Regions from separate parts of the Mesorhizobium sp. M1A.F.Ca.IN.022.06.1.1 genome, predicted to be linked through region 4. Evidence: predicted binding sites of a transcription regulator. Region 4 holds the regulator's gene; each other region holds the start of a gene.
What was found. Region 4 encodes LexA, which represses DNA repair genes until DNA is damaged. Its sites were predicted from a motif close to TGTTCNNNNTGTGTTCNG; they were not measured.
Positions count from the first base shown of each region.

Region 1: the regulator LexA is predicted to act here: its motif matches at 3,834-3,851, upstream of EJ078_RS15385 (metallopeptidase family protein).
Region 2: the regulator LexA is predicted to act here: its motif matches at 4,172-4,189, upstream of recA (recombinase RecA).
Region 3: the regulator LexA is predicted to act here: its motif matches at 1,613-1,630, upstream of EJ078_RS04995 (ATP-dependent helicase).

Region 1 covers NZ_CP034455.1:3,235,864-3,243,730, forward strand. Annotated here, with positions in the region: gene EJ078_RS15370 (error-prone DNA polymerase) at 1-1,297, opposite strand, end outside; gene EJ078_RS15375 (DUF6504 family protein) at 1,294-2,769, opposite strand; gene EJ078_RS30455 (hypothetical protein) at 2,711-3,811, opposite strand; gene EJ078_RS15385 (metallopeptidase family protein) at 3,995-4,432, shown strand; gene EJ078_RS15390 (DUF1737 domain-containing protein) at 4,458-4,664, opposite strand; gene EJ078_RS15395 (CoA ester lyase) at 4,721-5,602, opposite strand; gene EJ078_RS15400 (response regulator transcription factor) at 6,134-6,832, shown strand; gene EJ078_RS15405 (HAMP domain-containing sensor histidine kinase) at 6,820-7,867, shown strand, end outside.
Region 2 covers NZ_CP034455.1:5,939,739-5,947,605, reverse strand. Annotated here, with positions in the region: gene alaS (alanine--tRNA ligase) at 77-2,746, opposite strand; gene recA (recombinase RecA) at 3,017-4,114, opposite strand; gene EJ078_RS28230 (carbohydrate kinase family protein) at 4,394-5,332, shown strand; gene EJ078_RS28225 (pseudouridine-5'-phosphate glycosidase) at 5,382-6,299, shown strand; gene EJ078_RS28220 (TfoX/Sxy family protein) at 6,303-6,626, opposite strand; gene EJ078_RS28215 (GFA family protein) at 6,716-7,213, shown strand; gene EJ078_RS28210 (DUF2199 domain-containing protein) at 7,222-7,740, opposite strand; gene sufA (Fe-S cluster assembly scaffold SufA) at 7,741-7,867, opposite strand, start outside.
Region 3 covers NZ_CP034455.1:982,693-990,559, forward strand. Annotated here, with positions in the region: gene EJ078_RS04980 (LysR substrate-binding domain-containing protein) at 1-769, shown strand, start outside; gene EJ078_RS04985 (hypothetical protein) at 1,020-1,202, opposite strand; gene EJ078_RS04990 (hypothetical protein) at 1,328-1,483, shown strand; gene EJ078_RS04995 (ATP-dependent helicase) at 1,645-3,726, shown strand; gene EJ078_RS05000 (GGDEF domain-containing protein) at 3,809-4,594, opposite strand; gene EJ078_RS30145 (hypothetical protein) at 4,781-5,038, opposite strand; gene EJ078_RS30150 (hypothetical protein) at 5,082-5,429, shown strand; gene EJ078_RS05010 (DinB family protein) at 5,585-6,094, opposite strand; gene EJ078_RS05015 (glutathione S-transferase family protein) at 6,149-6,841, shown strand; gene EJ078_RS05020 (hypothetical protein) at 6,981-7,196, opposite strand; gene ndk (nucleoside-diphosphate kinase) at 7,373-7,795, shown strand.
Region 4 covers NZ_CP034455.1:6,131,614-6,139,480, reverse strand. Annotated here, with positions in the region: gene EJ078_RS29220 (SurA N-terminal domain-containing protein) at 1-616, shown strand, start outside; gene trpD (anthranilate phosphoribosyltransferase) at 613-1,623, shown strand; gene trpC (indole-3-glycerol phosphate synthase TrpC) at 1,625-2,440, shown strand; gene moaC (cyclic pyranopterin monophosphate synthase MoaC) at 2,443-2,922, shown strand; partial or broken gene glp (gephyrin-like molybdotransferase Glp) at 2,924-4,128, shown strand; gene lexA (transcriptional repressor LexA) at 4,245-4,979, shown strand; gene EJ078_RS29190 (ComEC/Rec2 family competence protein) at 4,963-7,419, opposite strand; gene gltX (glutamate--tRNA ligase) at 7,522-7,867, shown strand, end outside.

The sequences.
Region 1 (7,867 bases), 2.9 Mb from region 4:
AGCCCATGGCCTTCGCCACCTCGCGCAGGGCGGAGCGGCCGCGATAGCTGATGACGGCGGCGGCCAGCGCCGTGCGCTTGGCGCTGTATTTCTCGTAAATATAAGCGATGACCTCGTCGCGCCGTTCATGCTCGAAGTCGACGTCGATGTCGGGAGGCTCGTTACGTTTCTCGGAGATGAAGCGCTCGAAGAGGGCATCGATCCGGTCAGGGCCGACCTCGGTGATGCCGATGCAGAAGCAAATGACCGAATTGGCGGCCGAGCCGCGCCCCTGGCATAGGATGCCCTTGCTGCGGGCGAATTTCACGATGTCGTAGACGGTCAGGAAATAGCGCGCATAGTTCAGCCGCTCGATCAAAGCGAGCTCGCTGCCGATGCGCCGCAGCACTTCTTCCGGGACCCCGGCCGGATAGCGCACGGCCGCTCCTTCCCGCGCCAGGCGTTCGAGCTCGGCCTGCGGTCCGAGGCCGGATTCCGTCGGCTCGTCCGGATAATTGTATTCGAGGTCGCTGAGCGAGAAGGTGAGCTCGTCGGCGAAGCGCAGCGTCTCCGCCAGCGCTTCAGGGTGTCGGCGGAAAAGCCGCGCCATCTCCAGCGGCGTCTTCAGATGACGCTCGGCATTTGCCGTCAGCTCCAGCCCGACCTCGGAAACCGGCGTGTTGAGGCGGATCGCGGTCAGCACGTCCTGCAGCGGGCGGCGGTCGGCGGCATGATAGAGCACGTCGTTGGTCGCCATCAGCGGGATGTGCAGATGTTGGGCCATCGCCGCCGCCTGCTCGATACGGAAGTGGTCGTTGCCGCCGTAATCAGGCGCCACGGCAAGCCGAAGCGCGGCGCCGAAACGATCCTTAAGCCGGCTAATGAGCGTCAGATTGTCTTCCGCGCCTCCCGACAGGTTGGGCAGGATCGCCAGCGACATCAGATCGCCCCATTCGAGAAGGTCGTTGAGTTCGAGCAGCGTCGCGCCCTTCTCGTTCTCGTCGCGCAGATTGGCCTGCGTCAGCATGCGGCAGAGATGTCCCCAGCCCTTGCGGTCGCGGGGGTAAGCCAGAATGTCCGGCGTGCCGTCGCAAAAAACCAGGCGGCAACCGGGATGATAGGGCAGCTTCTCGACCCTGGCCTGCTGCCAGGCCCGCACGACGCCGGCGACCGTGTTGCGGTCGGCAAGGCCGATCGAGGAAAAGCCGTGGAATTTCGCCGTGACCACCAGCTCCTCGGGCTTGGAGGCGCCGCGCAGGAAGGAAAAGTTCGACTGGATGCCGAACTCGGCATAGGGGATGGCGGTCAGCGCGTTCATGCGAAGACGCCGTGCATGAACCAGCGCGGCGCGGCCTGCGAGGCGCTGCTGTAGAGGCCCTGGCGGTAGAGCCAGTAGCGGCGCCCCTCGCTGTCCTCGATGCGGTAATAGTCGCGCGTCGGCGCCTCTTCCTCGCCGGGCAGCTGCCGCCACCATTCGGCGGCGATGCGCTCCGGCCCTTCGGCGCGGGCGACGCGATAAAGCGCGCGCCGCCAGCGGAAATTCATCGGCGGGCCCTCGGGGATCTCGGTCGCCGGCACCTCGATCGGCTCGGGCGAGCGGAACAGCCGTACCGGCCGCTCCGGCGGGAAGATGGTCATCGGAGGTGCTGTCCGGTCGGGCTTCGGCGGCATGCGCCTTTGCGGCGCCTCTGCGAAAGGAACCGTGGTAACGGCGCGCTCCGGCAGGTGGCTATCGACGATGACCGGCTTCAGCACGGCGGCTTCGCCGAGACGGGCACGCACGCGGTCGGCGAATAAAGCGATGTCGGCGTCATCGTCGCTTGTCTCGCCGGCAAGGTCGCCCTGGAGCATGTCGAAGGCGGCGACCGAAAGCACCGACAGCCGCACGAGGTCGAAGCCGAAGCCGGCATCGATGGTCTGTTCCAGCGCGGTCAGCCGTTCGTGAAACAGCTTTCGGATCAGCTGCGGCTCGCGCATGGGGCGCGAGGTGCCGACCGCGATGCGGCTGACGAGGCCGTCGACGCGAAAGAGGAGAAGGGCGAGCGCCCGCGCGCCTTCGCCGCGGCGCTCGAGGTCGGCCTTCAAGGCCACGGCAAGCCGGCTCACCAGCCGCTCGATGTCGTCGGTGAGCACGATCGGCTCGGCAAGATGGCGCTCGACCGAGAGCGGCGCCACGGGAAGGCGCGGCGACACCGCCTCGTCGAGCCGGCCGAGCGCCTGGTCGAGGCGCAGAAGCAAGGTGGCGCCGAAGCGGCGGGCGAGCGGCGCGCGGGGTGCGGCCATCACCGCGCCCGCCGTGCGCAGGCCGACGCTTTCCAGGCTGGCGCGGGTTTCGGGCGCGATGCGCAGCGCCGAAAGCGGCAGGGGCGAAAGCAGCGCCGCCTCCTCGCCGCCGGCCACAATGCGGTCGCCGTGGAAGCGCGCCGCCGCCCAGGCAGCGCCCGGCGTCGAGGCGAGGCCGGCGCGAACATCGAAACCCTGCTGGAAGAAACGGGTGAGGATCTCGTCCTGCATGGCCCGCTCGCCACCAAACAGGTGCGTGCAGCCGGTGACGTCGAGAAACAGCCCGTCCTCGCCGTCGATCGCCACCAGCGGCGTGTAGCGGTCGCACCAGTCGGCGAGGCCTTCGAGCAGGCGGCGGTCGGCCTCCGGGTCGGCCTCCACCACATCGATCGACGGATGCATGGCGCGCGCGTCGGCAATGCCCATGCCGCGCTTCAGCTTCAGCGCCTCAGCCCGCTCGTCGAGGGCTGCGATGCGCTGGGCGTTGCTGTCGCGATGGCTGATCACAAGCGGTGGGTAAGATGGGGGCAGGGGATGCGAGGGCCGGGAACGCCAGGACCGCCCCAGACGCTGGCGCAGGATCCGCTCCGCGCAAAGGTAGGGGAACCACAGCGACAGAATTCGTTGCCCGCTCTTCCTCGGGCCTTCTTTCGGCAAAAGCGTGCTCATCGGGGTTCCACTCCAGTGTGAATTGTCCGGGCAGGGCCGTGCGGCTCTTGCCGATATCGACGGTGAAGGCGGGGCGGCCGATCGAGCCGGCCAGCGCGCCGGCGAGCGTTTCGCGGCTCGCCGCGGGCGCTGCCGAAACAATGAGGCGCACGGGCGCCGCGGTGGGCTCGGCCTGGCCGGCCTGACGCAGCAAAAATACTGGCCGGCCGGCGCTCTGGGCGCGGGCGTGCAGCCGCCGCGTCGCGGTAAGGTCGAGAAGCCGGGGGCTGCCGCGGATCTCGAGGATGACGGCGGCGAAGGCCGTCATGCGGGCGGCCTCCTCGGCGATCCACAGCGCGTCGACCAGTTTCGGCGCTTCGGAAAACAGCAATTGTTCGGGCTCGATGCCGAAGAAGGCGTGGAGGCCCCTGGCATAGGGAAAGCCGGCCTCGCGGAAAATCTCCGCCGTTCCGATCCAGAGGACCGGCAGGCCCTGCTTCTGTTTGAGGATCAGGCTGGCGAGCGACAGCGCAAAGCCGGCCACGGCGCCGGCATCGCGGGTCTCCAACCCATGGATTTCACTGAGCGCCGCCTTGGGCACGCCGCCGCCGAGGGCAGTGTCGAGGCGTTCTATGCCGGTATGCAGGAAGGCATCCGGCGAGGCCACAGCGAGGCCGCGCCGGACGATGGTGATTTCGGGGGTGACATCCGATCCCGCGGCATCGCCAGCTATTTGTTTTTTTGCAAGTCCGGACGGAAAACCGCTTCGCACTGTTCCTGGAATCGCTTTTGGCGCGCCGGAAGCCGGCGCTTCCAGGCGCTCGGGCAGCGTTCCCTCGATCTTCGCGATCTGGCGGCGCAGGGCAAAAACAGTTTCCCGCGCCACGACGCTTATCGCCATGACGTTCACTTCCGGCAGTAGTTGTTCCTGTTATGTTCTTATAGATTCCAGAGGGGCCTGGAAGAGTCAAGCGGAGTCGCAAGGAATTTATTCCTTCTGCTTTTCAGCTTCCAAGATCCAGCCAGCCGGCCCATTTGCCTCGACAGGCGCGAAAGCCTATATGCCGAGGTCAAAGGAAACCTCATGGCCCGCATCTACAAGACCCGCATCTGGCATGACCAACTCTCGCCATCGATGGATGAGATGGAACTTCTGGCGCTGGAGGCCTACGCCCATCTGCCGGAGGAGTTCCGCAAGCTCACCGGCGAGATCATCATCCAGATCGCCGATTTTCCGACCGACGAGATCATGGACGACCTGTCGCTGGAGACGCCCTTCGATCTGCTTGGCCTGTTCGAGGGGCGCGGCATCGCCGAGCGCTGGAACCCGCAAACCGGCGAGGGGCCGAACCGCATCACGCTCTACCGCCGCGCCATCCTCGACTATTGGGCCGAGAACGAGGAGACGCTGGGCGACATCGTCACCCACGTGCTGATCCACGAAATCGGCCACCATTTCGGCCTGTCGGACGACGACATGGAGCGGATCGAGGAAGCGGCCGAGCAGGCAGCGGCGGGGTGACGAATGAGAGGGCTGCCGTCCTTTCCTACCAATCGCTGAGCTTGGTGTCCGAGGTGTATTCCTGGCCCTCGATATCCTTCACCACGGCCTGGCCGCAGCGCATCGACTTGGTCGTCTTGTCATAGGCATAGGTCGGCGAGCCGAACAGGTGCCAGCCTTTGTTCAGGGCCGCCGTCACCTTATGGCAGAAAGTGGAATCGTCCGGACCGGACAGAAAGCGGTAGAGTTTCATTTTCGACCCTGTCGTGACCAATGCTTGTCTATCTTTCCTGGAATCGCTCGAGCGCATCATGCGCCGATGATTGCGGCCTTCGCCAGAAGTTTCTCGGCATCCGCCAGATGCAGCCGCTCGACCATGCGGCCGTCCAGCGCAATGACGCTTTTGCCGGCATTTTCGGGCCGTGAGAACGCCTCCCTGATCGCCCGCGCCCTGGCCAGCGCCTCCGGCGCCGGCGCAAAGGCGCGGTTCGCGGGCTCGATCTGGGCGGGGTGGATCAGCGATTTGCCGTCAAAACCCATGGCGGCCGCCTCGGCGCATTCCCGCGCGAGGGCGTCGAGGTCGCGAAAATCGTTGGCGACGCCGTCGATCACGTCGAGGCCGCCGGCGCGGGCGGCGAGCACAAGCTGCAGCAGCCAGGGCGTGAGATAGCGCCGGTCGGGCGTTGCCGAAATGCCAGTTGCCTTCACCAGATCGTTCGTTCCGGCGACGAAACAAGCGAGGCGGGAAGAGGGATCGCGGCCAAGCTCGGCGATGGCGCCGACGTTGAGCAGCGCCTTGGGCGTCTCGATCATCGCCCAGAGTTTCACGGTATCTGGGGCGAAATTGTCGTCGAGCAGGTCGCCGGCCTCGAGGATGTCGCGCGGCGTGCCGATCTTGGGCAAAAGAATGCCGTCGGGCTCTGCCTTGGCGACGGTCAACAGGTCGTCGATGCCCCATTCACTGCCGAGCGGATTGATGCGCACCACCATCTCGCAGCGGCGCGCCGGCCGCGCGGCGAGGATGCCGGTAAGCTTGTCGCGGGCGGAAACCTTGTCGGCCAGCGCCACGCCATCCTCGAGGTCGATGATGACGGTATCGCAGGCGAGCGAGGCGATCTTGGCCAGCGCCTTGTCGTTTGAGGCGGGCACGTAGAGCACGGAGCGGCGCGGGCGGTAGGTGTCAGAGGTCATGGCCGATCTATGCCGGCTTGCAGCGGGCGAGGCAAGGCGCGGCACCATAGAACTCATTTGCGTTCTGGCTAATTGTCGAAGCCGGCGATGGCAGCGCCCCTCTCCCCGTCACTATACGGGGAGAGGATGCCGGCAGGCAGGTGAGAGGCGGCGCCAGCCTGAAACGACTTTGCTCCTGCACGAAATCTGCAAATCCTTGCGGAAAACCTCCTCCAATCCGCCGCGCGCTTTCCGCAGCCGCCGGCGAAACAGGCGGCATGCGAACACATCACAGATCCCGCTGGTCCCTGCCCCGGCGCCTCCGCAACGAAGGCTGGTGGTTGGTCGAGCCGCAGAGGCCGCGCATAACGGCGGTCATGCTTCCTTTCATCCCAAGATCACGGCTGCGACATGCCATGCGAGCGGCGGCGCTCGGGACGGTTCGGTCTTGACGCCAGCTTTCACGACTGGCGGCCTTTGCGCGCTCTCGACAAGCACGGCCCGCTTGCTAATCCTGTCATGACAAACCGTATTCAGCGAGCTGCCGATTCCATGCCGCACAACATCCTCGTCGCCGACGACGATCCGCATATCCGCGAGATCATCTGCTTCGCGCTGGAAAAGGCCGGCATGAAGACGGCCGCCGTCGCCGACGGCGCCGCCGCGCTGCAAGCGGTCGAACGCCGCGCGCCCGACCTCATCGTGCTCGACATCGGCATGCCGGAGATGGACGGGCTGGAGGTCTGCCGCAGGCTGCGGCAGCGCTCCGACGTGCCGGTGCTGTTCCTGTCGGCCCGCGATGAAGAAATCGACCGTATCCTCGGCCTTGAAATGGGCGGCGACGACTATGTGACGAAACCGTTCAGCCCACGCGAGCTGGTTGCCCGCGTCAACGTCATCCTGCGGCGGGCGCGCCCGGCGGTGGTGGAGGAAGACGCCGACGACCGTCAGTTCGCGCATGGCAAGCTCGTGCTGGTTCCGGCAAGTCATGCTGCGAGCTTTGAAGGCAAGCCGCTCACCCTAACAGCGATCGAGTTCGCGATTCTGAAAGGTTTTCTTGGCCGCCCGCAGCATGTGCTTGGCCGCGATGCGGTGATGGCCAATGCCTACCAATCCAACATCCATGTCTCGGAACGCACGGTCGACAGCCATATCCGCAACATCCGCGCCAAGTTGGCGGCGGTCGGCTGTTCGGATGCGATCGCGACCGTGCATGGCGTCGGCTTCCGGCTCGGCCGATGCGGTGGCTGAGCAAGGAGAAATGGCGGCCCAGGCTCGCCACCGTGGTCGTCGCCATCCTGATCGTGGTGATGGCGCTGCCGCTGGTCGGCCTGTTCTTCTTCCGGCTCTATGAAAACCAGCTGATCCGCCAGACCGAGGGCGAGCTCATCGCACAGGGCGCGGTGATTGCCGCCGTCTATGCCGATGCGGTGCGCGCGGCCGGCATTGCACCGGAACGGTTGGGAACGCCGATCTCGGCGGATCCGGCAAGGGACAATAATTACCCCTATCAGCCGATCGAGCCGCAGCTCGACCTTGCCTCCGACAATGTCATGCCGTCGCGACCGGCGGCCGTTCCCGCCACCGCCGATCCGGACTTCGCGGCCATAGGCGCAAAGCTCGACGGCATTCTGGACGAGGCGCAGAAGACAACGCTTGCCGGCTTCCGGCTGCTCGATCCGCATGGCGTGGTGATTGCCGGCGGCGGTGAGGTCGGACAGTCTTTCGTTGCGGTCGAGGAGGTGCGGCAGGCGCTCGCAGGCGCCTATGCAAGCGAGCTTCGCCTGCGGATCCCCGACCAGCCGCCGCCGCCGCTCTATTCGGTGAGTCGCGGCACCAAGGTGCGCGTCTTCGTCGCCTTGCCGGTCGAGCTCGACGGCAGGGTCGCCGGCGTGGTCTATATGTCGCGGACGCCGAACAACATCGTGAAACATCTCTATGGCGAGCGCGGCAAGGTCACGCTCGCGGCGATCGCGATTCTCGGCGGCACGCTGCTGATCGCGCTGGTGTTCATCCGCACCGTCAGCCGGCCGATCTACGCGCTGATCGAGCGCACCAAACGCATCGCCGCCGGCGACCGCGAGGCAATGCGGCCGCTCGCCCATCACGGCACGCGCGAGATGGCGGCGCTGTCGGCCGCCTTCCTCGACATGGCGCAAAAACTCCAGGCGCGCTCCGACAGCATCCAGACCTTCGCCACCCATGTCTCGCATGAGCTGAAATCGCCGCTGACGGCGATCCAGGGCGCGGCCGAGCTGCTCAGGGATTCCGGCGGGACGATGGACG
Region 2 (7,867 bases), 190 kb from region 4:
TGGCGGCTGCCAGATGAGGGGCAGCGCTACCCTCGGAGAAGGTGGAACTGGCTTAAATTGAAGCCCTGTAGCTGGCTTACGCGGCTTCGAGCGCCGCCTTTACCGCCGCGATGGCGTCGTCCGCCTTGGAGGCGTCGGGGCCGCCGGCTTGCGCCATATCGGGACGCCCGCCGCCGCCCTGCCCGCCAAGCGCGGCGGACGCAACACGGACGAGATCGACAGCGCTGAAGCGGCCGGTCAGGTCGTCGGTGACGCCGACCACCACGCTCGCCTTGTTGTCCTCGCCGGCACCGATAAAGACGACCACGCCGGAGCCCAGCGTCTTCTTACCGGCATCCGCAAGCGGCTTCAGGTCCTTCGGCGCGACACCGCTGACCGCTTTGCCGAGGAAGCCGACACCCGCAACCGTCTCGTTGGTGGCCGGAGCATCGGCAACGGCCGCGCCGCCGCCAAGGGCCAGTTTCTTGCGCGCCTCGGTGAGCTCTTTCTCGAGTTTCTTGCGCTCCTCGAGCAAAGTCTCGACACGCGCCGGAACGTCGGCCGGCGAGATCCTCAAGGTCGCCGCGGCTGCCTTCAGGCGCTTGTCCTGCTCGTCGAGATGCTTGCGCGCCGCCTCGCCGGTCAGCGCCTCGATGCGGCGCACGCCGGCGGCGACCGCGCTGTCCGACAGGATCCGCACAAGGCCGATATCGCCGGTCGACCTGACATGCGTGCCGCCGCAGAGCTCGACCGAATAGGGACGGTTGGCCTTGGCGCCGTGCAGGCCGGTGCCCATCGAAACGACGCGCACCTCGTCGCCGTATTTCTCGCCGAACAGCGCCATCGCGCCCTCGGCAATAGCATCGTCCACCGACATCAGCCGCGTCGTGACTGGGCTGTTCTGCACGACGATCTCGTTCGCCATGCACTCGACATCCTCGAGCTCCTCAGCCGAGATCGGCTTGTTGTGCGAGATGTCGAAGCGGAGGCGATCAGGCGCGACCAGCGAACCCTTCTGCGCGACATGGGTGCCCAGCACCTCGCGCAGCGCCTCGTGGATGAGATGCGTCGCGGAGTGATTGGCGCGCAGCTTCGAACGGCGCGCGTGATCGACTTTTAGCTCCACGGCAGCACCGGTCTTGATCGTGCCGCGCGTCACCTTGCCCAAATGCACGAAAAGCCCGTCGGCCTTCTTTTGCGTGTCGGTGACCTCGATCGAGAAGCCGTCGCCGGAAATCATGCCGCTATCGCCCATCTGGCCACCGGATTCGCCATAGAACGGCGTCTGGTTGACGACGACGGCAATCGCGTCGCCCTGCCCTGCGCTGTCGACAATCTTGCCATCCTTGACCAAGGCCTGGATCAGGCCTTCCGCCTCTTCCGTCTCGTAACCGAGGAAATCGGTGGCGCCGGTCTGCTCGCGCACCGGGAACCAGACCGTCTCGGTCGCCGCTTCGCCCGACCCCGCCCAGTGCGCGCGCGCTTCCGCCTTCTGCCGCTCCATCGCAGCGGTGAAGCCGGCAAGATCGACCGAGATGTCGCGTTGGCGCAGCGCATCCTGCGTCAGGTCGAGCGGGAAGCCATAGGTGTCGTAGAGTTTGAAGGCCGTCTCGCCATCCAGCATGTCGCCGGCGTGCAGCTGTTCCGTCGCCTCCGAAAGCAGGCCGAGACCGCGGACCAGCGTCTTGCGGAAGCGCGTCTCCTCGAGCTTCAGCGTCTCGGTGATCAGCGCTTCGCCACGCACCAGTTCCGGATAGGCCTGGCCCATCTCGCGTACCAGCGCCGGCACCAGCTTCCACATCAGGGGCTCCTTGGCGCCGAGCAGTTGCGCATGGCGCATGGCACGACGCATGATGCGACGCAGCACATAGCCGCGGCCTTCATTGGAGGGCAGCACGCCGTCGGCCACCAGGAAGGATGACGAGCGCAAATGATCCGCGATCACGCGGAACGATGCTGCATTCTCCTGGTTGTGACCGTGCCCGAGCGCCGAGCATGCCGCATCGATCAAATGCCGGAACAGGTCGGTCTCAAAGACGCTCTCCACTCCCTGAAGGATCGAAGCCATGCGCTCCAGGCCCATGCCGGTGTCGATCGACGGGCGCGGCAGGTCGATGCGCTCGTCTTTCGTCACCTGCTCATATTGCATGAACACCAGGTTCCAGAATTCGAGGAACCGGTCGCCGTCCTCTTCCGGGCTGCCGGGCGGACCGCCCCAGATATGCTCGCCGCGATCGATGAATATCTCCGAGCACGGACCACAGGGACCGGTGTCGCCCATCGCCCAGAAATTGTCAGAGGTCGGAATGCGGATGATGCGATCGTCCGAGAAGCCGGCGATCTTCTTCCAATAGCCGGCCGCCTCGTCGTCTGTGTGATAGACGGTGACCAGAAGCTTGTCCTTCGGCAGGCCGAATTCCTTGGTGATCAGGTTCCAGGCAAGCTCGATCGCGCGCTCCTTGAAATAATCGCCGAACGAGAAATTGCCGAGCATCTCGAAGAAGGTGAGATGGCGCGCGGTGTAGCCGACATTGTCGAGATCGTTGTGCTTGCCGCCGGCGCGCACGCTCTTCTGCGCGGTCGCGGCGCGCGAATAGGACCGCTTCTCCAGGCCGGTGAACACGTTCTTGAATTGCACCATGCCGGCGTTGGTGAACATCAGCGTCGGATCGTTGCGCGGCACCAGCGGGCTGGAGGCAACGATCTCATGACCCTCCTTGCGGAAGTAGTCGAGGAATGTCGACCGGATCTCGTTCACGCCACTCATGGATACTGCCTTTTCGCGAAAACCGCCGGCCAGGCCGGCGGCAAATGGGCTTTCGTGTGTCAGAAGATAGATTGGCCTTTTAGCCGTAGCTCTTGACCCTGTCCAGAAACACGGAACCAGGCCCAGTCCTCCTGGCTGGGCGGCCTGTGTCCTCGCCCCCAAACGCAAACCGCCGGCACGAAGGCCGGCGGTTCGAACGCAGTACTGGGGAACTCGATTACATCAGCTTTAGATAATGGATCCGGATTATGGCCGAACTCCGGCAGTTGTCTACATCGCTCCAGCCTCGTCCTCGAAGCCGTCGTCACCGCCTTCGGAGCCGCCGTTCTCGAGGAATTTTTCCGCGATCAGCCCGGCATTCTGCCTCAGCGCCAGCTCGATCTCGCGCGCCGTGTCCGGATTGTCGCGCAGGAAAAGCTTGGCGTTCTCGCGGCCCTGGCCGAGTCGCTGCGAATTATAGGAAAACCAGGCGCCCGACTTCTCGACCACGCCGGCCTTGACCCCGAGATCGACGAGCTCGCCGGTCTTCGACACGCCCTCGCCATACATGATGTCGAACTCGACCACCTTGAAGGGCGGAGCCAGCTTGTTCTTCACCACCTTGACGCGGGTCTGGTTGCCGACCACTTCGTCACGATCCTTGACCGAGCCGATGCGGCGGATGTCGAGGCGCACCGAGGCATAGAATTTCAGCGCGTTGCCGCCGGTCGTGGTTTCCGGCGAGCCGAACATGACGCCGATCTTCATACGGATCTGGTTGATGAAGATGACCATGGTGTTGGAGCGCGAGATCGATGCGGTCAGCTTGCGCAGCGCCTGGCTCATCAGACGGGCCTGCAGGCCGGGCAGCGCATCGCCCATCTCGCCCTCGATTTCGGCGCGCGGCGTCAGTGCCGCCACCGAATCGACCACCAGAACGTCGATGGCGCCGGAGCGCACCAGCGTGTCGCAGATCTCCAGCGCCTGCTCACCCGTGTCGGGCTGCGAGATCAGGAGGTTTTCGAGGTCTACGCCGAGCTTGCGGGCATAGACCGGATCGAGCGCGTGCTCGGCATCGACGAAGGCGCAGATACCGCCCTTCTTCTGGGCTTCCGCAACCGTGTGCAGCGCCAGCGTCGTCTTGCCCGAGCTTTCCGGCCCGTAGATTTCGATGATGCGGCCGCGCGGCAATCCGCCGACGCCGAGCGCGATGTCGAGCCCGAGCGATCCCGTCGGCACGGTTTCGATCTCGACCACCTGCTCATTGGCGCCGAGCCGCATGATCGAGCCCTTGCCGAAAGCGCGCTCGATTTGCGACAGCGCCGCATCCAGAGCCTTTGATTTGTCCACTGCCTTATCCTCTACAAGCCGCAAACTATTCTGAGCCATGATACATCACCCCTTGGTCGTCAATGAAGGCCGGACAATCCGTGATCCCTGCCAGTTTGTACCTTTTTTGTTCTCATCTGGCAAGAGGCAGCAAATGGCTGGAAAACAAACAATATCTGGATTTGTTCTATTTTTGTCTCACTAGAGATGGCGTGAAGCAGTGCTGCTGATCCAAGCGAGATCTCGTTACCCGGCGGCCCGAATCGCGACCCGATTGCGGGGCGATGCGCGGAAACCTAGTGTGCCCACGCAAACAATCAACGAGGTCACCTCCGCGGCATGCCGACATCCCCAAACATCCTGGCGCTGGGCGGCGCCCATATCGACCGGCGCGGCAAGGTCTCGGGCCCTTACGTGCCCGCCGCATCCAATCCCGGCATCATGCGCGAGGATGTCGGCGGCGGCGTTTTCAACGCGCTGCGCAGCATTGTGAAGCGCGGCGTCTCGGCCTCGCTGCTTTCGGTGCGGGGCGGCGATGCGGCGGGTGAGGCGGTCGCATCGGCGATCGACGAGGCCGGCATCGCCGACCTTTCGGCGGTGTTCCTCGACCGCACGACGCCGAGCTACACTGCGCTGATCGACAGCGAGGGGGAGTTGATCGTCGGCTTTGCCGATATGGGCCTTTACGACCTCGCCTTCCCCAAGCAGATCCGCCGCGCCAAGGTGCGCGAGGCGATCGCCGAGGCAGACGCGATCCTCTGCGACGCGAACCTGCCGACGGCGGCCCTCGAGCGCCTGGTTGCGCAAGCCGGCGACAGGCCGGTTTTCGCCATCGCCGTCTCGCCAGCCAAGGTGGTGCGGCTAGCGCCGCTGCTCGGCAATCTTTCGCTGCTGTTCATGAACCGCCGAGAGGCGGCGGCGCTAGCTGGTGCGGATATTTCCGGCCGCGATCTTGTCGGGGAACTCAGGCGGCTGAGCTTGACGGCAGGCGTGATCACGGCCGGCAGTGCTCCGGTGCTCGGCTTCGACCGATCGGGCGTCTTCGCCATCGACCCGCCCTCCCCGCGACGAGTTGCCGACGTAACCGGCGCCGGCGACGCCCTGACCGGAGCAACGGTTGCCGCGCTGCTGCGCGGGCTGCCTTTGCGGAGGGCACTGCGCGAAGGTGTTGCCGCGGCGATGCTCGCCATCGAGAGCGCCGAGGCGGTACCGTCTTTCACCGCCGGCAGTTTTGGCCAGGCGCTTGCCCTTGTGCCCGAGGCACGGGTGGTGGCATAGGGCCACAAACTATCTTGCCGGAGTGTTTTCTCCGGAGTGGAGAACGGACATGACGCCCGAAACCGCCCGCCCCTTCATCGACATTCATCCGCCAGTGGCGGAGGCGCTTGCCGCCGGGCGGCCTGTGGTGGCGCTGGAAAGCACCATCATTACCCACGGTATGCCATACCCCGACAATGGCGCGATGGCCGCCAAGGTCGAGCAGATCATCGCCGAGAGCGGCGCCGTGCCGGCGACGATCGCCGTGGTCGATGGACGCATCAAGATTGGCCTTTCCGATGGCGAGCGCGAATCGCTTGCCATGACCGGCGACGCCATGAAGCTGTCGCGTGCCGATATCGGCTTTGCCGTCGCCCAAAAGCGCACCGGCGGCACCACCGTGGCCGCCACCATGATCGCCGCGCACATGGCCGGCATAAAGGTCTTCGCCACCGGCGGCATCGGCGGCGTCCACAAGGGCGCCGAAAAGAGTTTTGACATCTCGGCCGACCTCGACGAGCTGGCGCGCACGCCGGTCGTCGTCGTCTCGGCCGGCGCCAAGGCGATCCTCGACATCGAAAAGACGCTGGAAGTGCTGGAGACGCGCGGCGTGCCAGTCATCGGCCATGGCTGCGAGACCATGCCGGCCTTCTGGTCCAGGCAATCGCCCTTCCGCGCGCCGCTGACGTTGCATGCGCCTGAAGATATCGCGCATTTCTATCATATCCGGCAGGCGCTCGGCCTCGGCGGCGGCATACTGGTCGCCAATCCGGTGCCGCAGAACGATGAGATCCCGGCAGCCGAGATGGACGGCTACATCCATTCCGCGCAGAAGGCGGCCGAAGCGCAGAACATCACCGGCAAGGCGGTAACGCCGTTCCTTTTGTCGAGGATCTTGGAGATCACCGGCGGCCGCAGCCTCAAGACCAACATCGCGCTGGTCGAGAACAATGCGCGGCTGGCTGCGGAGATCGCGAAGGCGCTGTAGGCCTTATCTGCCCGCGCGCCGCCCCGCTTCACAAGCGCGCCGCGCCCAGACCGCCATTTCGTCGGGATCGTCGAAGGCGCTGTCGGGAACGCTCCAATAGGGCATCGCCACCTCCTTGCCGTGCCGCGAGCCGGTATAGGTCCATTGGCTACAGCCGGCGGCTTCGAATTCGGGGATCGTCTCCTCGTCGGCCTTCAGCATCAGTTCGCCGCGCACGACCACCGCGACGATGACGCCGTCGCAATAGATGCCCTTGCCGCCGAACAGTTTTCGGATGCTGATCGGCCCCAGGCTCTCGAACAATTCTTCGAGGCGGTCATTGTCCATGCCGCAATCATCTCATCCGGCATGGGCCTTGTCATCGCAGCAACCAACAGCATGCTGACAGGTTGAGACATGAAATGGAGTTTCGCGCCATGCCTGTCCTGCTCAAAGGCTCCTGCCGCTGCGGCGCCGTCCGCTTCGAGGTGGAAAGTCACACGCCCGTGCCGTTCATGCTCTGCTACTGCTCGATCTGCCGCAAGCAGCAGGGCGGCGGCGGTTTTGCCATCAATCTCGGCGCCGACAACGAAACGCTCAAGGTCACCGGCAAGCCCAATCTCGGCGTCTACCGCGCTGAGATCGAGGACGACGAGCATCCGCACTGCGAGGTCTCGACCGGCGAGCGCAATTTCTGCAAGACATGCGGCGCCGCGCTCTGGCTCTACGACCCGACTTGGCCGGACCTCGTCCATCCCTTCGCCTCGGCGATCGACAGCGACCTGCCGAAGCCGCCGGAAAAGGTGCATCTGATGCTGAAATACAAGGCGAGCTGGGTCGAACCGGCGATCGGCAAGAACGACAAGGTGTTCGAGCTCTATCCCGAAGAATCGATCGCCGACTGGCACAAGCGCACCAGCTCGTGGGTGGACTAAGCCTGAATCTAAGAGCGATGGGTTAGCGCAACCCAGCGCTCGATCTGCCTCACATCCACCCCTTCGCGCTGCGCGGCGACCAAGGGGTGGTCTGCATCATGCAGAAAAACCCTGGGACGCAGATTGCCGGGCTGAAACACAACATTGGCATGCAGGTGCATCGAGCTCGGATACTCAGGAATGTCGTGCATCAAATACCCGAAGCAGAGCTCGTCCTCATATTGGCCGCTATCATACCCGGCTCGATACACATTCCAGCTTCTTTCCGAGACGGACATCCAAACACCGAAACAGAACTCTTCAGCCAACTGAGGTACCGGCAAGGGCAGCAGGCAACGAATGAAGCGGTCTGTTTGCCCCGTGGCGTAACTCACCACGCAAAAATCGTCGTTCTTGCGGAAAGTCGACCGAGCTACCTCGTCAAGCGCGTCTGGATTCACCGGTGCGCCAAAGGCTATATCGGTGGGAAGTCCGGTCAACTCCTGGTCACAGCAGGCACATCGCCAGCGATATGCCTCGGCGCTCACCTAAGCAGCGCTTGAAGCGCGCACCTCCGCCAGCGCCTTGAGATCGGCCGGCTTCAGCTCGACGGATTCGCCGCAGCCGCAGGCCGAGCTCTGGTTCGGGTTCCTGAAGGTGAAGCCGGTTCGCAGC
Region 3 (7,867 bases), 1.1 Mb from region 4:
CGAGACCTACGTGGCGCGCGTGCGCGAGGCGCTGGAGCGGATCGTGGCTGCCAGCATGGAGGCGACCGGCCAATCCCAGGCGCATGTGCTGAAGATCTGCGTCTTGCCGACCTTCGCGGCGCGCTGGCTGTTTCCGCGGCTTGCCACCTTCCAGCGGCAGTATCCGGATATCGAGATGCGGGTCTCGACTTCCTATGCCACGCATGAATTCGCGACCTCCGAATACGATCTCGAGATCCGCTATGGCGACGGCAATTTCCCCGGCCTCAACTCCGTGCTGCTGTTCAAGGAGGACCTGACGCCGGTGTGCAGCCGCAAGCTGTTCCGCGAGGTGCTGGGCGACAAGCCGCTGTCCAAGGTGACGCCGGAGGACCTCAGGCACTTCACCCTGCTCCACTCCGACACCTGCACCCAGAACTGGCAGTCGTGGCTGGCTTTTGCCGGCGCGAGTTTCGTGCTTGGCGAGACCAAGAGCATCTATTTCGATTCCTGCATGATGTCCTACGAGGCGGCCAATGCCGGCATGGGCTTTGCCGTTGCCAACCGCGCCTATATGGCAAGCGACATCCGAGCCGAGCGGCTGGTCGCCCCCTTCGCGGTCCACCATCCCAACACCGCCGGCTGGTATTTCGTCAGCCCCATCAAGGCGCTTGGCGCCCGCAAGGTGGAGCTGTTCAAGCAGTGGATCATGGCCGAAGCGGCGCTGACGCAGCGCCAGTTGGACCTGGAGATCGCCAACGTGCCGCTGGCGCGCGCCGCGATGGCGTGACGCGGCGGCGCAAGCGACGCAAACACACCCCTGAGATTCTCCGATCTTTGAAGGCCGACAAAGCGTTTGGACGGATACCTGTAGCCGGCTAGCGCGATCGCCCCATGACGCGGCGGAGAGACTCAGCTATCTTTGATCCTGCGGCGGGCCTGATTTTCCCGCTTGGCCGGCGCTTTCCAGCTTCCTCCCAAGCAGCGCCGGCCTTCTTCTGCGGCGCCGCCGCTTCGTCTCCCGACAACATCGTCCGCTCTCATTGCTTCGGCGGCGTGCCGGGCTGGTCGCCGCCGGTGGTCGATTGCGGCACCGGGTTCTTGTCGACCTGCGGGTTTTTGTCGACGGTGTCGCTTGGCGCCTTGGTGGGCTGTACGCTGTTGTCGCAGGCGGCGAGCCCGAGCCCTGCCGCGAGAGCCAGCAGCACAGGAAGTTTCTTCATGACGACCTCCTCTCGTTCGCCCCTTTCTTCGAAGCAAACGAGGCGGCGGCGGTTTGGTTGCGCCGTCCGGCGGGAACCAACGCGCCTGTCTCCGGTTGAACCTCGTTAACTCACGAGGAGATGTCATGATCCGTCTGCTGCTCGTCGGCCTGTTCGGCTACACGGCCTATCGCGTCACGATGAGGATCATCGAGGAGGCGTCCGGCGATCTCGCGCCGCCGGACGATCGGCGGTCGCTGCGGCGCCAGTCGGCGGCGATGGGCGTCGAGCCGAAAAGGTAGATCGGCCGTTCTCGCGCTTGTTGGGAAGATGGCCGGCCTATCCAGCACATGCCGGCGCGTACAGCGTCCCCTCTGCCCTGCCGGGCATCGCCCCCCACTTGGCCGCCTTTGGGCGAGATTAGCTGTATTGCGAACAAAGCGGAAACGATGCTTGATGGGCGATGAACATCGCCGCCCGTGATTCGTCCTTCGAAACTCCTGCCTATCTTGCCCGGCTGAACGACGAGCAGCGGCTGGCGGTGGTGCATGGCGACGGCAAGGTGGCCGCGCCGCTGCTGGTGATCGCCGGGGCCGGCTCCGGCAAGACCAGCACGCTGGCGCATCGCGTGGCGCACCTCATCGTCAAGGGCGCCGATCCGCGCCGCATCCTTTTGATGACCTTTTCGCGCCGCGCCGCGGCTGAAATGGCGAAGCGCGTCGAGCGCATCGCCGGCGAGGTGCTGGGCCGCGATGCCGCGATCATCGCCGATGCGCTATCCTGGGCCGGTACTTTCCACGGTATCGGCGCCAGACTCTTGCGCGACTATGCCGAGCAGATCGGCCTCGATCCGGCTTTCACCATCCACGATCGCGAGGATTCGGCCGACCTGATGAACCTTGCCCGGCACGAGCTCGGTTTTTCCAAGACCGAAAGCCGTTTTCCGACCAAAGCCACCTGCCTGCAGATCTATTCGCGGGCGGTGAACGCCCAGGCGCCGCTCGGCGAGGTGCTGGGCTCGGCCTTTCCCTGGTGCTCAGGATGGGCGGAACAGCTGAAGGAGCTGTTCGCGGCATATGTCGAGGCCAAGCAGGCGCAGAACGTGCTCGATTACGACGACCTTTTGCTCTACTGGGCGCAGATGGCGGCCGAGCCGGAGATCGCCGCTCACCTTGGCTCCCGCTTCGACCACGTGCTGGTCGACGAATACCAGGACACCAACCGGCTGCAGGCCTCTATTCTGTTGGCGCTGAAGCCGGACGGCGCGGGCTTGACCGTGGTGGGCGATGACGCACAGTCGATATATTCCTTCCGGGCCGCGGAAGTGCGCAACATTCTCGATTTCCCAAAACAGTTCGCGCAAGGCACCGAGATCGTCATGCTGGAGCGCAATTACCGCTCGACCGAGCCGATCCTAGCCGCCGCCAACAAAGTAATCGGCGAGGCAAGCGAGCGTTTCACCAAGAATCTCTGGACCGAACGCCGGTCGTCGCACAGGCCGCAACTGGTAAGCGTGCGCGACGAGGCTGAGCAGGCCAATTATGTCTGCCAGGCGATCCTTGCCGAGCGCGAGGCCGGCACGGCGCTCAAGGCGCAAGCCGTGCTGTTCCGCGCCTCGCATCACAGCGGGCCGCTGGAGGTGGAGCTCACGCGGCGCAACATCCCCTTCGTCAAATTCGGCGGGCTGAAATTCCTCGATGCCGCGCATGTGAAAGACATGCTGGCGATGCTGCGCTTTGCCGAGAACCCGCGCGACAGGATCGCCGGCTTCCGGGTGCTGCAGTTGATGCCCGGCATCGGGCCTTCGGCCGCCTCACAGATCGTCGAGGCGATGGCGACGTCGCTCGACGAGACGCTCGGCCTTGCACGCTTCCGGCCGCCGCAGCGCGCGGCCGAAGACTGGCCGGTCTTCCTCGACATCTACAGCGGGCTGCGCGCCGGCGCCAAATGGCCGGCGGACCTCGAGCGGGTCAGGCTCTGGTACGAGCCGCATCTGGAGCGCATCCACGAGGACGCGATCACGCGCCGGGCCGACCTGTTGCAGCTCGAGCAGATCGCGTCGGGCTATCCCTCGCGCGAGCGTTTCCTGACCGAGCTGACGCTCGACCCGCCCGACGCCACCAGCGACCAGGCCGGCCCGCCGCATCGCGACGAGGATTACCTGATCCTGTCCACGATCCATTCGGCCAAGGGCCAGGAGTGGAAGAACGTCTTCGTGCTCAACACGGTCGACGGCTGCATCCCGGCCGATCTCGGCGTCGGTACCAAGGAGGATATCGAGGAGGAGCGGCGGCTGCTCTATGTGGCGATGACGCGCGCCAAGGACAGCCTGCACCTGGTGGTGCCGCAGCGCTTTTATCCGCACAATCAGCCGGCCCGCGGCGACCGTCACGTCTATGCCTCGCGCACCCGCTTTATCCCGGCCTCGATGCTTTCGGCTTTCGAACAGTCATCCTGGGCGAGCGCGGCGATCACGGACGACCCGCGCCAAAAGCCGGGCGTCAAGGTCGATCTCGGCGCGCGCATGCGCGGCATGTGGAAATAGACGCCTACCCAAAGGCGGGACGACACTCCTACTCAGCCCCACCGCTGGTGAGGGCGCTCCGTTCCCTGCTGCGCGGGTTCGTTCAGTGGAACGTGCCGGCGGCCTCGCCGGATAGCCTGCTGCGCGGGCTTTCGAAGCTCACCTGGTCGCGTCCGTTCGACTTCGCCTTGTAAAGATGCCTGTCCGCGACCCGAAACATGTGGTGATAGGTGGTGGGCCCGCTGAACGCGACGCCGCCGATGCTGACCGAAAGCGGGCACGGCTGCCCGCCCGGCGCGAACTCGGCCTCGCGGATACGCAGTCTGATCGACTCGGCGACCAGGAAGGAGCGTGTCGCGTCGGCGCCCGGAAGGAAGACCGCGAATTCCTCGCCGCCGATGCGTCCAACGATGTCGGCGCCGTGGAGCTGGCTCCGGATCGTGCTCGCGATCAGCTTCAGCGCCTGATCGCCGCAATCGTGGCCGAGCCGGTCGTTGATCGATTTGAAATGGTCGGCATCGACGATCAGCAGCGCGCCGGCTTCGGCCACCGCGTGGCTGCGGGCCTTGTCGAGATAGGCCTCGACCAGCATCGAGAAAGCGCCGCGGTTGAAGACCGCCGTCAGGCTGTCGGTCGCGGCAATGATGCTGAGCTCCTTCTGGGCGATGGCCAGCTGGCGCATCTTCCACATTAGGAAGAAAAGGAAGGAGCCGCCAAGGATGAGCGGCAGGAACAGGTCGGTGAGCTTGGCCCAGAGCAGCGCTTCGGGTGACAGCGAGGCGAAGTTGAAGGAATCGACGAAGAAGGCCGCGGCAATGAAGAATGCCGTGCCGGCAACGGTGACCAGCGCGACCCTGCCCCAACTGGTGGGGGACAAATCGATGCGCATGGCATTGCTCCCACTACAACTGGCCTATTGTGGAGCGCGAGCGCAAACGAAGTCCTAATATATTGGCTTCAATGGGAATGTGGTTAACCAGGCGTCGAGCGCGCCGCACCGCGATACCAGCTGAAGAAGGCCCGCCGACGCAGCGGCGGGCTTTGCGATTGGCCAGAGGCGCTCGTCAGCGCGCCGTCAACGACGCGAAATCATCAGGCAGAGCGCCCTCAGATCACGATCATAGGTGCCATCGCTGCTGAGCACATCGACGCAGCGCTTCTTCATCCGCGACAACTGGCTGCTCGACATTTGCGCGACGGCGGAGGACAGGTTCGTCGTTCCCGGCGTCGCGCCGACGGTTCCAGGAACGGCGGCGCCAGCGCCGAGGGCGACGCCAGCGCCGTTCGCGCCGCCCGTCGTCACGTTGAGCGCGCTATTGGTGCCGTTGCCCAAAGTCGCATCGGCTCCAGCCCCGTTTGTCCCGCCGATCGATGCCGTGGCCGTGGAACTGCTGCCGCCGATGGTGACGGTTCCGCTGCCTCCGCTTGCGCCGCCGATCGAAACCCTGGCGCTGTTGTTGCTGCCGCCGAAGGATGCATTTCCGTCAGCCCCATTTGGGCCGCCCGCATTGGCGTCGGCTCTGTTGCCGCCTACGGATACGCCGCCGAGGCCGCCGACCCCGACGCTCTGGGCGTTCGCCGGCATGGCAAGAGCAACGACGATTGCACCACTCGCCAATGTGCTGGCGAACCTTTTTACGATACTGGCCATGACACTCTCCCTGTGGTTTTGTATTTCCGCCTTGCATCATTTGTTGCGCTTTTCTAGAGCGCGTAGCTTTTGAGACAAAAATACGCCGAGAGTGCCCTTTCGGTTTCTTTAGCTATTTCGCATATGACGAATCATAGTTTCCAAAACGATGCTTCTGCTTTAAAATATAGACGAAATTGTCGTGTTTTTTAGTTTTCCGGAATCGGCCAACCGGAATCCCTGCAAGCTTCAGGCGTAGGCGCGGCCTTCTTCGGAGCGCTGGAACTGCATCAGGTCAAGCGACACCGAGGGTCTGCCGAGGACGGTAAGGCACATATGCGCCTGGCCGCGATGGTGGGTCTGGTGATTGAAGAGATGGCTGAGCGCCGGCGCCAGCCGCTGCGAAACGGTGCGCATGTCGGTGGTCATATAGGAAAATCGCCCGGTGAGCGCCTTATCGGTCATGCCGCCCATCCAGTCGACGATCCTCCTGTCCTCGGCCTCGCGTGCCAGGCGCAAGCCCGGGAAGGCGCGATAGAGGATCGTCGCAAGGTTTGAGGGCGCGTCCCCCTCGCCCGTAAAGCGCTTCATCCAGACGCGGTCGGTGACGAGCAGGTGATTGAGCGTGGCCAGCGTCGAGCCGAAGAAGGCGCCGACATCGCGGCCGAGTTCCTCTTCGCTGAGATCGGCGGCGGCATCATAGATGCGCGTGTTGGCCCATTGATTGTAGGCCGCAAACATCATGAAATGCTGTTTCATTCTTCCACCCGGCTCGCAACGAATCCCGGCTCTTCGTAACCCGCAGGAACCGTAATGACCATTCTGTTCTATGATCTCGTCGGCCACGACGCAAAACGCCCCTTCAGTCCGCATTGCTGGAAGACGAAGATGGCGCTGGCCCACAAAGGGCTCGATGCCACCAAGGTGCCGACGCGCTTCCTGGAAGTCCCCAAGGTGGAAGGCGGCGCGTCGAAGACGGTGCCGGTGATCCGCGATGGCGAGCGCGTGGTGGCCGATTCCTTCGCCATCGCCCTTTATCTCGACGAAGCCTACCCCGAGCGGCCGACGTTGTTCGGCGGCGAAGGCGGCAAGGCGACGGCGCGCTTCATCGAACGCTGGTCGCAGCTCACCATCCATCCTTACCTCATGACGGTGCTGCTCACCGATCTGCACAGCATGCAGGACGAGGCGAACCGCGCCTATTTCCGCGAGAGCCGCGAGCAGCGGCTCGGCAAGCGGCTCGAAGAGGTGGTGGCCGGCCGCGACGAGGGGCTTGCCGGCTTTCGTGCCTCGCTCGAGCCGCTGCGCTCGATGCTCAGCTATCAGCCTTTCATCGGCGGGACATCGCCGCTGTTTGCCGACTACATCGTGTTCGGGGCGCTGCAATGGGCGCGCGTCGCCTCGCCCTACCAGCTGCTCGAGACGGGCGACGGCGTTGCCGAATGGTTCGAACGCTGCCTCGACCTGCATGGCGGAATCGGCCGGCAGGTCGCCGCGGCGGCGTAAGCGCTAATCTTCCTCTTGTGGGAAGATGTCGCCGAAGGTGACAGAGTGGGCGCCTCAACAGCTGCGGCGCCTACTTGCGAAAGAAGAAGTCGGCGTTTCACGCGCGGCGCCCCGCTCTGTGCTGCCGGCCATCTCCCCCTCAAGGCGGGAATTTTCCGGCTTCATCCTTTTCGACCAGCCTGACGCAGATCGGATCGCCCTCTCCCATGCGGGCGCATTGCCATTCCGGGCCGAAGCCGAAATTCTGCTGTCCGGTTTGTGGAAAGAACAGCAGGACGAAGACGATCACGGCAAGGACCACGGCCATCAAGAAAATGCCGGCGATATCGTCGCGTTTGAGGTAGAGCCGGTTCATCGCCTCCTGCTCCGCTGCCGCGGCGCTCCGGACTGCACGCGAAGCGCGCTCTCAGCCGTCCAATTATCCCGCAAACAGCCGGCCTTGACCAGAAGCCGCCTCCCCTTGGCAAGCCGCCAAGCGGCTTGTATAGAGCCCGCCACTCCAATTTCCATTCCCAGAATAAGGACGACCTAATGGCGATCGAACGCACCTTCTCCATGATCAAGCCGGATGCCACCAAGCGCAATCTGACCGGCGCCATCACCAAGATGCTGGAAGACGCGGGCCTCAGCGTCGTCGCGTCGCGTCGCGTATGGATGAGCCGCCGCGAGGCCGAAGGCTTCTACGCCGTCCACAAGGATCGTCCTTTCTTCGGCGAGCTGGTCGAATTCATGTCGTCGGGCCCGACCGTCGTGCAGGTGCTGGAGGGCGAGAACGCCATCGCCAAGAACCGCGAAGTGATGGGCGCCACCAACCCGGCCAATGCGGCCGAGGGCACCATCCGCAAGGTGCATGCGCTGTCGATCGGCGAAAATTCGGTGCACGGCTCGGACGCGCCGGAGACCGCCGCGCAGGAGATCAGGTATTGGTTCTCCGACACCGAGATCGTCGGCTGAGACGCTTCGGTCCCGGCAAGGCGGGCTCTCGGGCCGCCTTTTTGTTGGAGCGGGCCGGCCGTGCAGGCTTTA
Region 4 (7,867 bases):
CGGCACGATCGTCAACGACCTGCCGCAATCGGCGGACCTCATCAAGGCCGTCTTCGAGGCCGAGCCGAACACCGAGAATGAAGGCCTGACCACTGCCGCCAACGGCTTCGTTTTCTATGAAGTCCAGTCGATCACGCCGGCGCGCGACAGCACGCTGGACGAGGTTCGCCAGAAGGTGGTGGCCGACTGGACCGCGGCCGAGACCGACAAGCGGCTCACCGCCAAGGCCGGGGAGTTGGAAAAGCGCCTCAAGGCCGGTGCGACGCTCGACGTGATCGCGGGCGAGCTTAAGCTCGAGAAGCAGACCAAGCGCGGCCTGAAGCGCGAAGCCGACGATGCCGATTTCGGCAAGGAGGGCGCGGCGGCCATGTTCGGCGTCGGCGAAGGCAGCACGGGCCTGATCCCCTCGCCCACCGGCGACGGTCAGATCCTGTTCAAGGTTGCCGAAGTCTTCGAACCTGCCGGTGCCGATGGCAGCTCTGTCCCGGAAGACGCGCAGAAATCTTTCAGCGCCGGCATATCCGACGACCTGCTCGATCAGCTGGTGGCGCAGCTGCAGTCGCAATATGACGTTCGTATCGATCCGGCCGCCGTTTCCCAAGCACAGACACGATGAGCGCGCTTAAGACATATATCGCCAAGGTCGCGACCGGCACCGCGCTCTCCTTCGAGGAAGCGCGCGAGGCCTTCGACATCATCATGTCGGGCGACGCGACGCCGGGGCAGATCGGTGGCTTCCTGATGGCGTTGCGCGTGCGCGGCGAAGCCGTGAGCGAGATCTCCGGCGCGGTCGCCACGATGCGCGCCAAGATGCTCCGCGTCGAAGCCCCGCGCGGCGCCATCGACATCGTCGGCACCGGCGGCGACAATTCGCACTCGGTGAACATTTCGACCGGATCGGCATTCGTCATCGCCGCCGCGGGTGTTCCGGTGGCCAAGCACGGCAATCGCGGCCTGTCCTCGCTGACCGGCGCGGCGGATGTGCTGATGGCCCTCGGCGTCAAGGTCGACATCGCACCGGAGACGATCGGCCGCTGCATCCAGGAGGCCGGCGTCGGCTTCATGTTCGCGCCAGCGCATCATCCGGCGATGAAGCATGTCGGTCCTGTCCGGGGCGAGCTCGGCACGCGCACCATCTTCAATCTGCTCGGGCCGCTGTCGAATCCAGCCGGCGTCGGCCGGCAGATGGTTGGCGTCTTCCTGCCCGAATGGATCATGCCGGTGGCTGAGACGCTGAAGGCGCTGGGTACCGATCATGCCTGGATCGTGCACGGCGACGGTTATGACGAGATCACCACCACGGGCGAGACGCAGGTCGCAGAGCTCGCCGGCGGCGAGATCCGCACCTTTACCCTCACTCCGGAAGCGGTCGGACTGAAGCGGCATAACAAAGAGGATCTGCGCGGCGGCGAAGCGGCCTACAATGCCAAGGCATTGCGCGATATGCTGGGCGGCGCTGCCGGCGCTTATCGCGACACCGTGCTGATGAATGCCGGCGCCGGGCTGGTGGTGGCCGGCAAGGCGACGACGCTCGGCGATGGCATCGAGGCAGCAGCGCAGGCCATCGACAGCGGCCGGGCGCTCGCGGTGCTCGACAAGCTCATCGAGATTTCGAACGGTTAGAATTTTGTCCGATATCCTGCGCAAGATAGAAGCCTACAAGCGCGATGAGATCGCCGCCGCAAAGCTCAGCGCGCCGCTTGCCGAGGTCAAGGCGAAGGCCAAGGATGCGGAACCCCCGCGCAGCTTCCTTGCGGCGCTTGAGGCCAAGCGGAAGGCCGGCGGCTTCGCGCTGATTGCGGAGATCAAGAAGGCCAGCCCTTCCAGGGGCTTGATCCGCGCCGACTTCGACCCGCCGGCGCTCGCCAGGGCCTATCAGCAAGGCGGTGCTGCCTGTCTTTCGGTGCTGACCGACGCACCGTCCTTCCAGGGCGCGCCCGGCTTTCTGACCGCAGCGCGCGCCGCCGTTGGCCTGCCCGCCCTGCGCAAGGATTTCCTCTTCGACCCGTATCAGGTTCATGAAGCCCGCGCCTGGGGCGCGGACGCGATCCTCATCATCATGGCGAGCGTCGACGACGCCTTGGCCAGTGAATTGGAAGTCACGGCCTTCGATCTCGGCATGGACGCGCTGGTCGAGGTGCATGACGAACAGGAGATGGAACGCGCGCTTCGCCTCTCGTCGCGGCTGATCGGCATCAACAACCGCGATTTGAGAACCTTCGAAACCAGCCTCGACGTTTCCGAGAGGCTTGCCGCCATGGTCCCGGACGACCGGCTGCTGGTCAGCGAGAGCGGCATCTTCACCCATCAGGACTGCCGCCGGCTGGAAAAGAGCAAGATCGGCACCTTCCTCGTTGGCGAAAGCCTGATGCGGCAGGCCGACGTGGCCGCCGCGACCGCCCTTCTGCTGACGGGCAAGGCGCCGGCCGAGGCCGTTTGAGGATGCCCGCGCTTACGCATCTCGGCGCCAAGGGCGAAGCCAACATGGTCGATGTCGGCGGCAAGGCCGAGACGACGCGCACGGCCATCGCCGAAGGGTATGTCACCATGCAGCCGGAAACGCTGGAGATGATCCTGGCCGGCGACGCCAAGAAAGGCGACGTGCTTGGCACGGCGCGCCTCGCCGGCATCATGGCGGCCAAGAAGACGCATGAGCTCATCCCGCTTTGCCATCCCCTCCTTCTCACCAAGGTTGCCGTCGAGATCGAGCCCGATCGCGCGCTTCCCGGCCTGAGGGTCACCGCGCTTGCCAGGGTTACCGGCAAGACCGGGGTCGAAATGGAGGCGCTGACCGCGGCGTCGGTTGCCTGCCTCACCATCTACGACATGGCCAAGGCAGCGGACCGCGCCATGGCGATTTCCGGCATCAGGCTGGTCGAGAAAACCGGCGGCAAGTCGGGCGACTACAAGGTAGGTCCTTAGCATGGCTTTGCTTCCGGTCGCCGAGGCGCTCCAACGCCTGTTGGACGGCGCGACCGCGCTGCCAGGCGAAAGCGTGCCGCTGGCCGACGCGTCCGGCCGGGTGCTGGCCGACCCCGTGGTGGCTCTGCGCACCCAGCCGCCCTTCAATGCGTCGGCGATGGACGGCTATGCCGTGCGGGCCGCCGACGTAGCCTCGGCGCCGGCGCGGCTCTCCGTGATCGGCATGGCGCCCGCCGGGCGTGGCTTCACCGGCTCTGTCGGCAAGGGCGAGGCCGTGCGCATCTTCACCGGCGCGCCGCTCCCCGAAGGCGCCGATACCATCGTTATCCAGGAGAATGTCCGCGATCTCGGCGGCGGCGGCATCGAAGTGACCGAGCCGACCGTGGAGGGACGAAACGTCCGTCGCCGCGGCCTCGACTTCTGCGAGGGCGACCTGCTCCTCGAAAAAGGCCGCCAGCTCGATCCGGCGGCGCTTTCGCTGGCGGCATCGGCCAACCATCCGAGTCTCAACGTGGTGCGGCAGCCGCTGCTCGCCATCATCGCCACCGGCGATGAATTGCTGCCGCCGGGCAGCGCGCTCGGCCCCGACCAGATCATCTCGTCGAATACCTGTGGCGTCACAGCTACGGCCCAGTCGGTCGGCGCGCGCGCGCTCGACCTCGGCATTGCCGCCGACCGCAAGGACGCGATCGCGGCCCTGGTCAAGAAGGCGGTCAAGGCCGGCGCCGACGTCATCGTCACGCTTGGCGGCGCCTCCGTCGGCGACCACGACTTGATCCATGACGTGCTGACCGGCGAAGGCATGCAGCTCGACTTCTGGAAGATCGCCATGCGTCCCGGCAAGCCGCTGATGTTTGGCCGGCTCGGCGACATTCGCTGCATCGGCCTGCCCGGCAATCCGGTCGCAAGCCTGGTCTGCTCGCAGCTGTTCCTGAAGCCGCTTCTGGCGCGGCTGGGCGGCCGGTCCTGCCGTCAGGAAATCCGCACGGCCCGGTTAGGCGTCGCAATGCACGCCAACGATCTCAGGCAGGACTATGTCCGCGCCGTGGTCCGCGAAGATGCGGGGGGTTGATCGCAACACCGTTCGGCATCCAGGATTCCTCGATGTTAAGGATGCTCGCCGATGCCAATGGCCTGATCGTGCGCCAACCCTTCGCACCGGCGGCTGAAGCCGGCGAGGAATGCACCGTTCTGATGTTACGCTGAACAAAACGTCAACACATTCACTAAACTTTAAACGGTTGCGGAACACAACTGGAACAGATAGTGTTTGTTCTGGGTTTGTTTTTCTGATTCTGGTTTCAGAACCCATGGGGGCCGCCATGCTGACGCGCAAACAACATGAACTGCTGATGTTCATCCATGAACGGCTCAAGGAAAGCGGCATTCCGCCGTCTTTCGATGAGATGAAGGAAGCGCTCGACCTTGCCTCGAAATCGGGCATCCACCGCCTGATCACGGCGCTGGAGGAGCGCGGTTTCATTCGCCGGCTTCCGAACCGGGCGCGTGCTCTTGAAGTGCTGCGCCTACCTGACTCGATCGCGCCCGGCCTCAATGCGGCGAAGAAATTCTCGCCGAGCGTCATCCAGGGCGGCCAAGGCAATCTCGGCCGCCAGATCAAACCCGCGGCGCCCGCCCGCACGCCGACGCCCAGCAATGACGACGACGCCGTTTCAGCCGTCTCCATCCCGGTGATGGGTCGCATTGCCGCCGGCGTGCCGATCGACGCCATCCAGCACCAGACGCATTCGATCACAGTGCCGCCGGACATGATCGCGGGCGGCGAGCACTACGCGCTCGAGGTCAAAGGCGATTCGATGATCGAGGCCGGCATCTTCGACGGCGACACGGTCATCATCCGCAACGCCAGCACTGCGAGCCCCGGGGAGATCGTCGTGGCGCTGGTCGATGACGAGGAGGCGACGCTGAAGCGCTTCCGCCGCAAGGGCGCCTCCATCGCGCTCGAGGCTGCCAATCCGGCCTATGAGACGCGCATCTTCGGTCCCGATCGCGTCAAGGTTCAGGGCAAGCTCGTCGGGCTCATCCGCCGCTACTGAGGGGCTGCGGCTTGGCTTTCGGCTTCTCGGGCTTCTTGTAAGGCGCCAACCCCCTCGCCTCACGCGAGTAGCGCCGCTGTTCGTGCCAAGGGCGGTACGGTTTTTCGACGGCGTATTGAATGGTTGCTCGCGCCGTCGCCGATTGCGGATCGAAGAAGACGGCGGCACTGCCGTCGCGCGCGAGCTGCCGCTTGGTGACAACGAGGACACGCGGATCGCGGCAGGGATTGTAGGCCGTGGCGTCGTTAATGACGATGAGGTCTGCGAAGTCGCAGGCAGGCCGGGCAGCTTCGCGTTTTTCGGCGAGCGCGACGATCGCGCCTGATGGATGCCGGCCAATGCAGAGATCGCCCGTGCAGTAAAAGGGCGATCCAGGCGGCAGGTCGACGGGATCGGCTATGTCCAGCGTGCCCTTGGCGAATGTCTCCGGCGGCACGATCGTTTCGGCCTTGAGCGCGCGTTTCCAGTTATCGGTGGTGAACTCGTTCGAGCGGGCACGATTGATGGCGAGTTCGCCGCCGCCGATCGGCATCGCCACCAGATGCGCGTCCTCCGAGATCAGCAGGTCGGGCGTGCGCACCTGCGGGATCATCATGACGGCCGCGGCAGCGAAAGGAATCGCGGCCAGCCTGAGCCACGTAGTCGCCATCGTGGCGATGACGAGCGCGATCGTCGCCAGCAGCACCGAATCGATCGAGATCAGGCCCACGGCATCGACCGGCGACCACTCCGAAATCCACGCCGAGATCGCGATCATCGCCGCCAGGCCCTTGCCCATCAAATAGAGGAAGGGCCCGTCGAAGCCGAACGGCATCATGACCGCGCTGGCGACGGCGAGAAACATCACGATCGTGACGATCGGCATGATCGCGAGATTGGCCAGCAGGCTAAGCGGCGAGACGCGCTGGAAATGCCAGATGGCAAACAGCGCCGTGGCACTTCCGGCAATGATCGACGTCATCGCGGCGCCACCTGCTCCGACTGCCAGTTTGTGCGACATGAACCGCAGGAACGAACGCTTTGCCGGCGGCGCTCTCACCTTGCCGGCGCGGTAGTCGGACCAGCCGGCATAGGCGCCGACAAGGGCGGCGGTTGCCGCGAACGACATCTGAAAGCTCGGGCCAACCACTTCATGCGGCGACACCAGGATGACGGCGATGGCCGAGATCGCCAAATTGCGCATCGTCAGCGCGGCGCGGTCGAAAAGCACGGCGATCAGCATCACGGCCAGCATGATGAAGCTTCGCTCGGCGGCGACCACCACGCCGGAGATGACGAGGTAGGCGGCGATCGACATAAGCGCGATTGCCGCGGCATATTTCTTCACCGGCCGGCGTGACGAAAAATCCGGGAACAGCGCAAAGGCGCCGCGCAGCAGAAGCATGACCGTGCCGGCGACCAGCGCCATGTGCAGGCCCGAAATCGAGATGATGTGATAGATGCCGGTCCGCCGCATCGCCTCGTTGATGTCCTCCGGAATGCCGGCGCGCACGCCGACGATCAGTGCGGCGGCAATTTCGCCTTCGGGTCCGCCGACGGTGCTTCTGATGTGGTCGGCAATATTTTCGCGCGCGTTCTCGATGGCCGAGGCGATGCTCGTCTGGCCGATCGGGTCGGTTGGCGGAATGAGTTTCGGGTCGCCGAGGAAAAATCCGCTGCCGCCGATGCCGGAAAAATAGCTGTCGAAGGAAAAATCATAACTTTCCGGACGGACCGGCCCTGTCGGCGGCAGGAGCCGCGCGTAACCCGTCACCAGCGATCCGGCCTTCATGCCGGCCGGGATCCTGCGTGCCGAGACCCTGACGCGATCCGGTGCGTAGCGCAGCTTTGGATGCGCGGTCGAGACGAGATCGATGGTCAGCCTGACGCGGCCATTGGCCATTTCCTCGGCGATGACGACGCGGCCTGTCAGCCGCGTCTGGATTTCGGAGCCGAGCATCGGTGTAGCGGCGCGCCAGGTCTCGACCTTCGCGGCGACGAAGCCCAGCGCGCAAAACAGCGCCGCCATAAAGACCAGGTGTGTCTTCAGCCAGAGGCGCGAAACCGCCGCGCATAGAGCCATCAGCGCCACCGCCGCCAGCGGTCTGTAAAGATCCGGCTCGGCGCTCACGGAATAATAGAGTATCACGCCGGCGGCCAGGAACACCGGCACCAGCAGGAAGCCGATGCCGCGGTCGAGCTCGGTTGAGGCTGCCTCGGCCACACCCCGGCGAAACACGGAAAACGAGGCACGGCGGAACCGCCTGCGGATTAAGTCGATGGCCGCCGGCGGAGGCGGCTTCACGACGGCGTCGCCGTCCGAAATCTCGGTGGCCGGACGCGGCACGGGAACCCAAACCGGTACTGCCTCAGCAGGCACGGTGTCGGCAAACAGCAGGCGCTCGCTCACGCCAGCCGTCGTCTTCTCGCCATCCTCCGCACCCCGGCCACGTCCAGCCATCGGGTCTGCCCCTTGCGCCCCAGACCTCCTATGCTACATGAACGCCCACCGCGCGAAAGTCCGCGCAATCATGCCCGCTTCAGAGCTTCTTCCGAGAGTTCCATGTCCGACAAGGTCGTCACCCGCTTTGCCCCCTCGCCCACCGGCTATCTGCACATCGGCGGGGCGCGCACGGCGCTGTTCAACTGGCTCTACGCCAGGCACACGGGCGGCACGATGCTGCTGCGCATCGAGGACACTGACCGCGAGCGCTCCACCGAAGCGGCGACAGCCGCTATCCTGGACGGGCTGACCTGGCTCGGCCTCTCATGGGACGGCGAGGCCGTGTCGCAGTTCGAGCGAGCGCCGCGCCACCGTGAGGTGGCAGAGGAGCTCGTACGGCTAGGCAAGGCCTATTACAGCTATGAGACGCCTGCCGAGCTGGAGGCGATGCGCGAGGCGGCGCGGG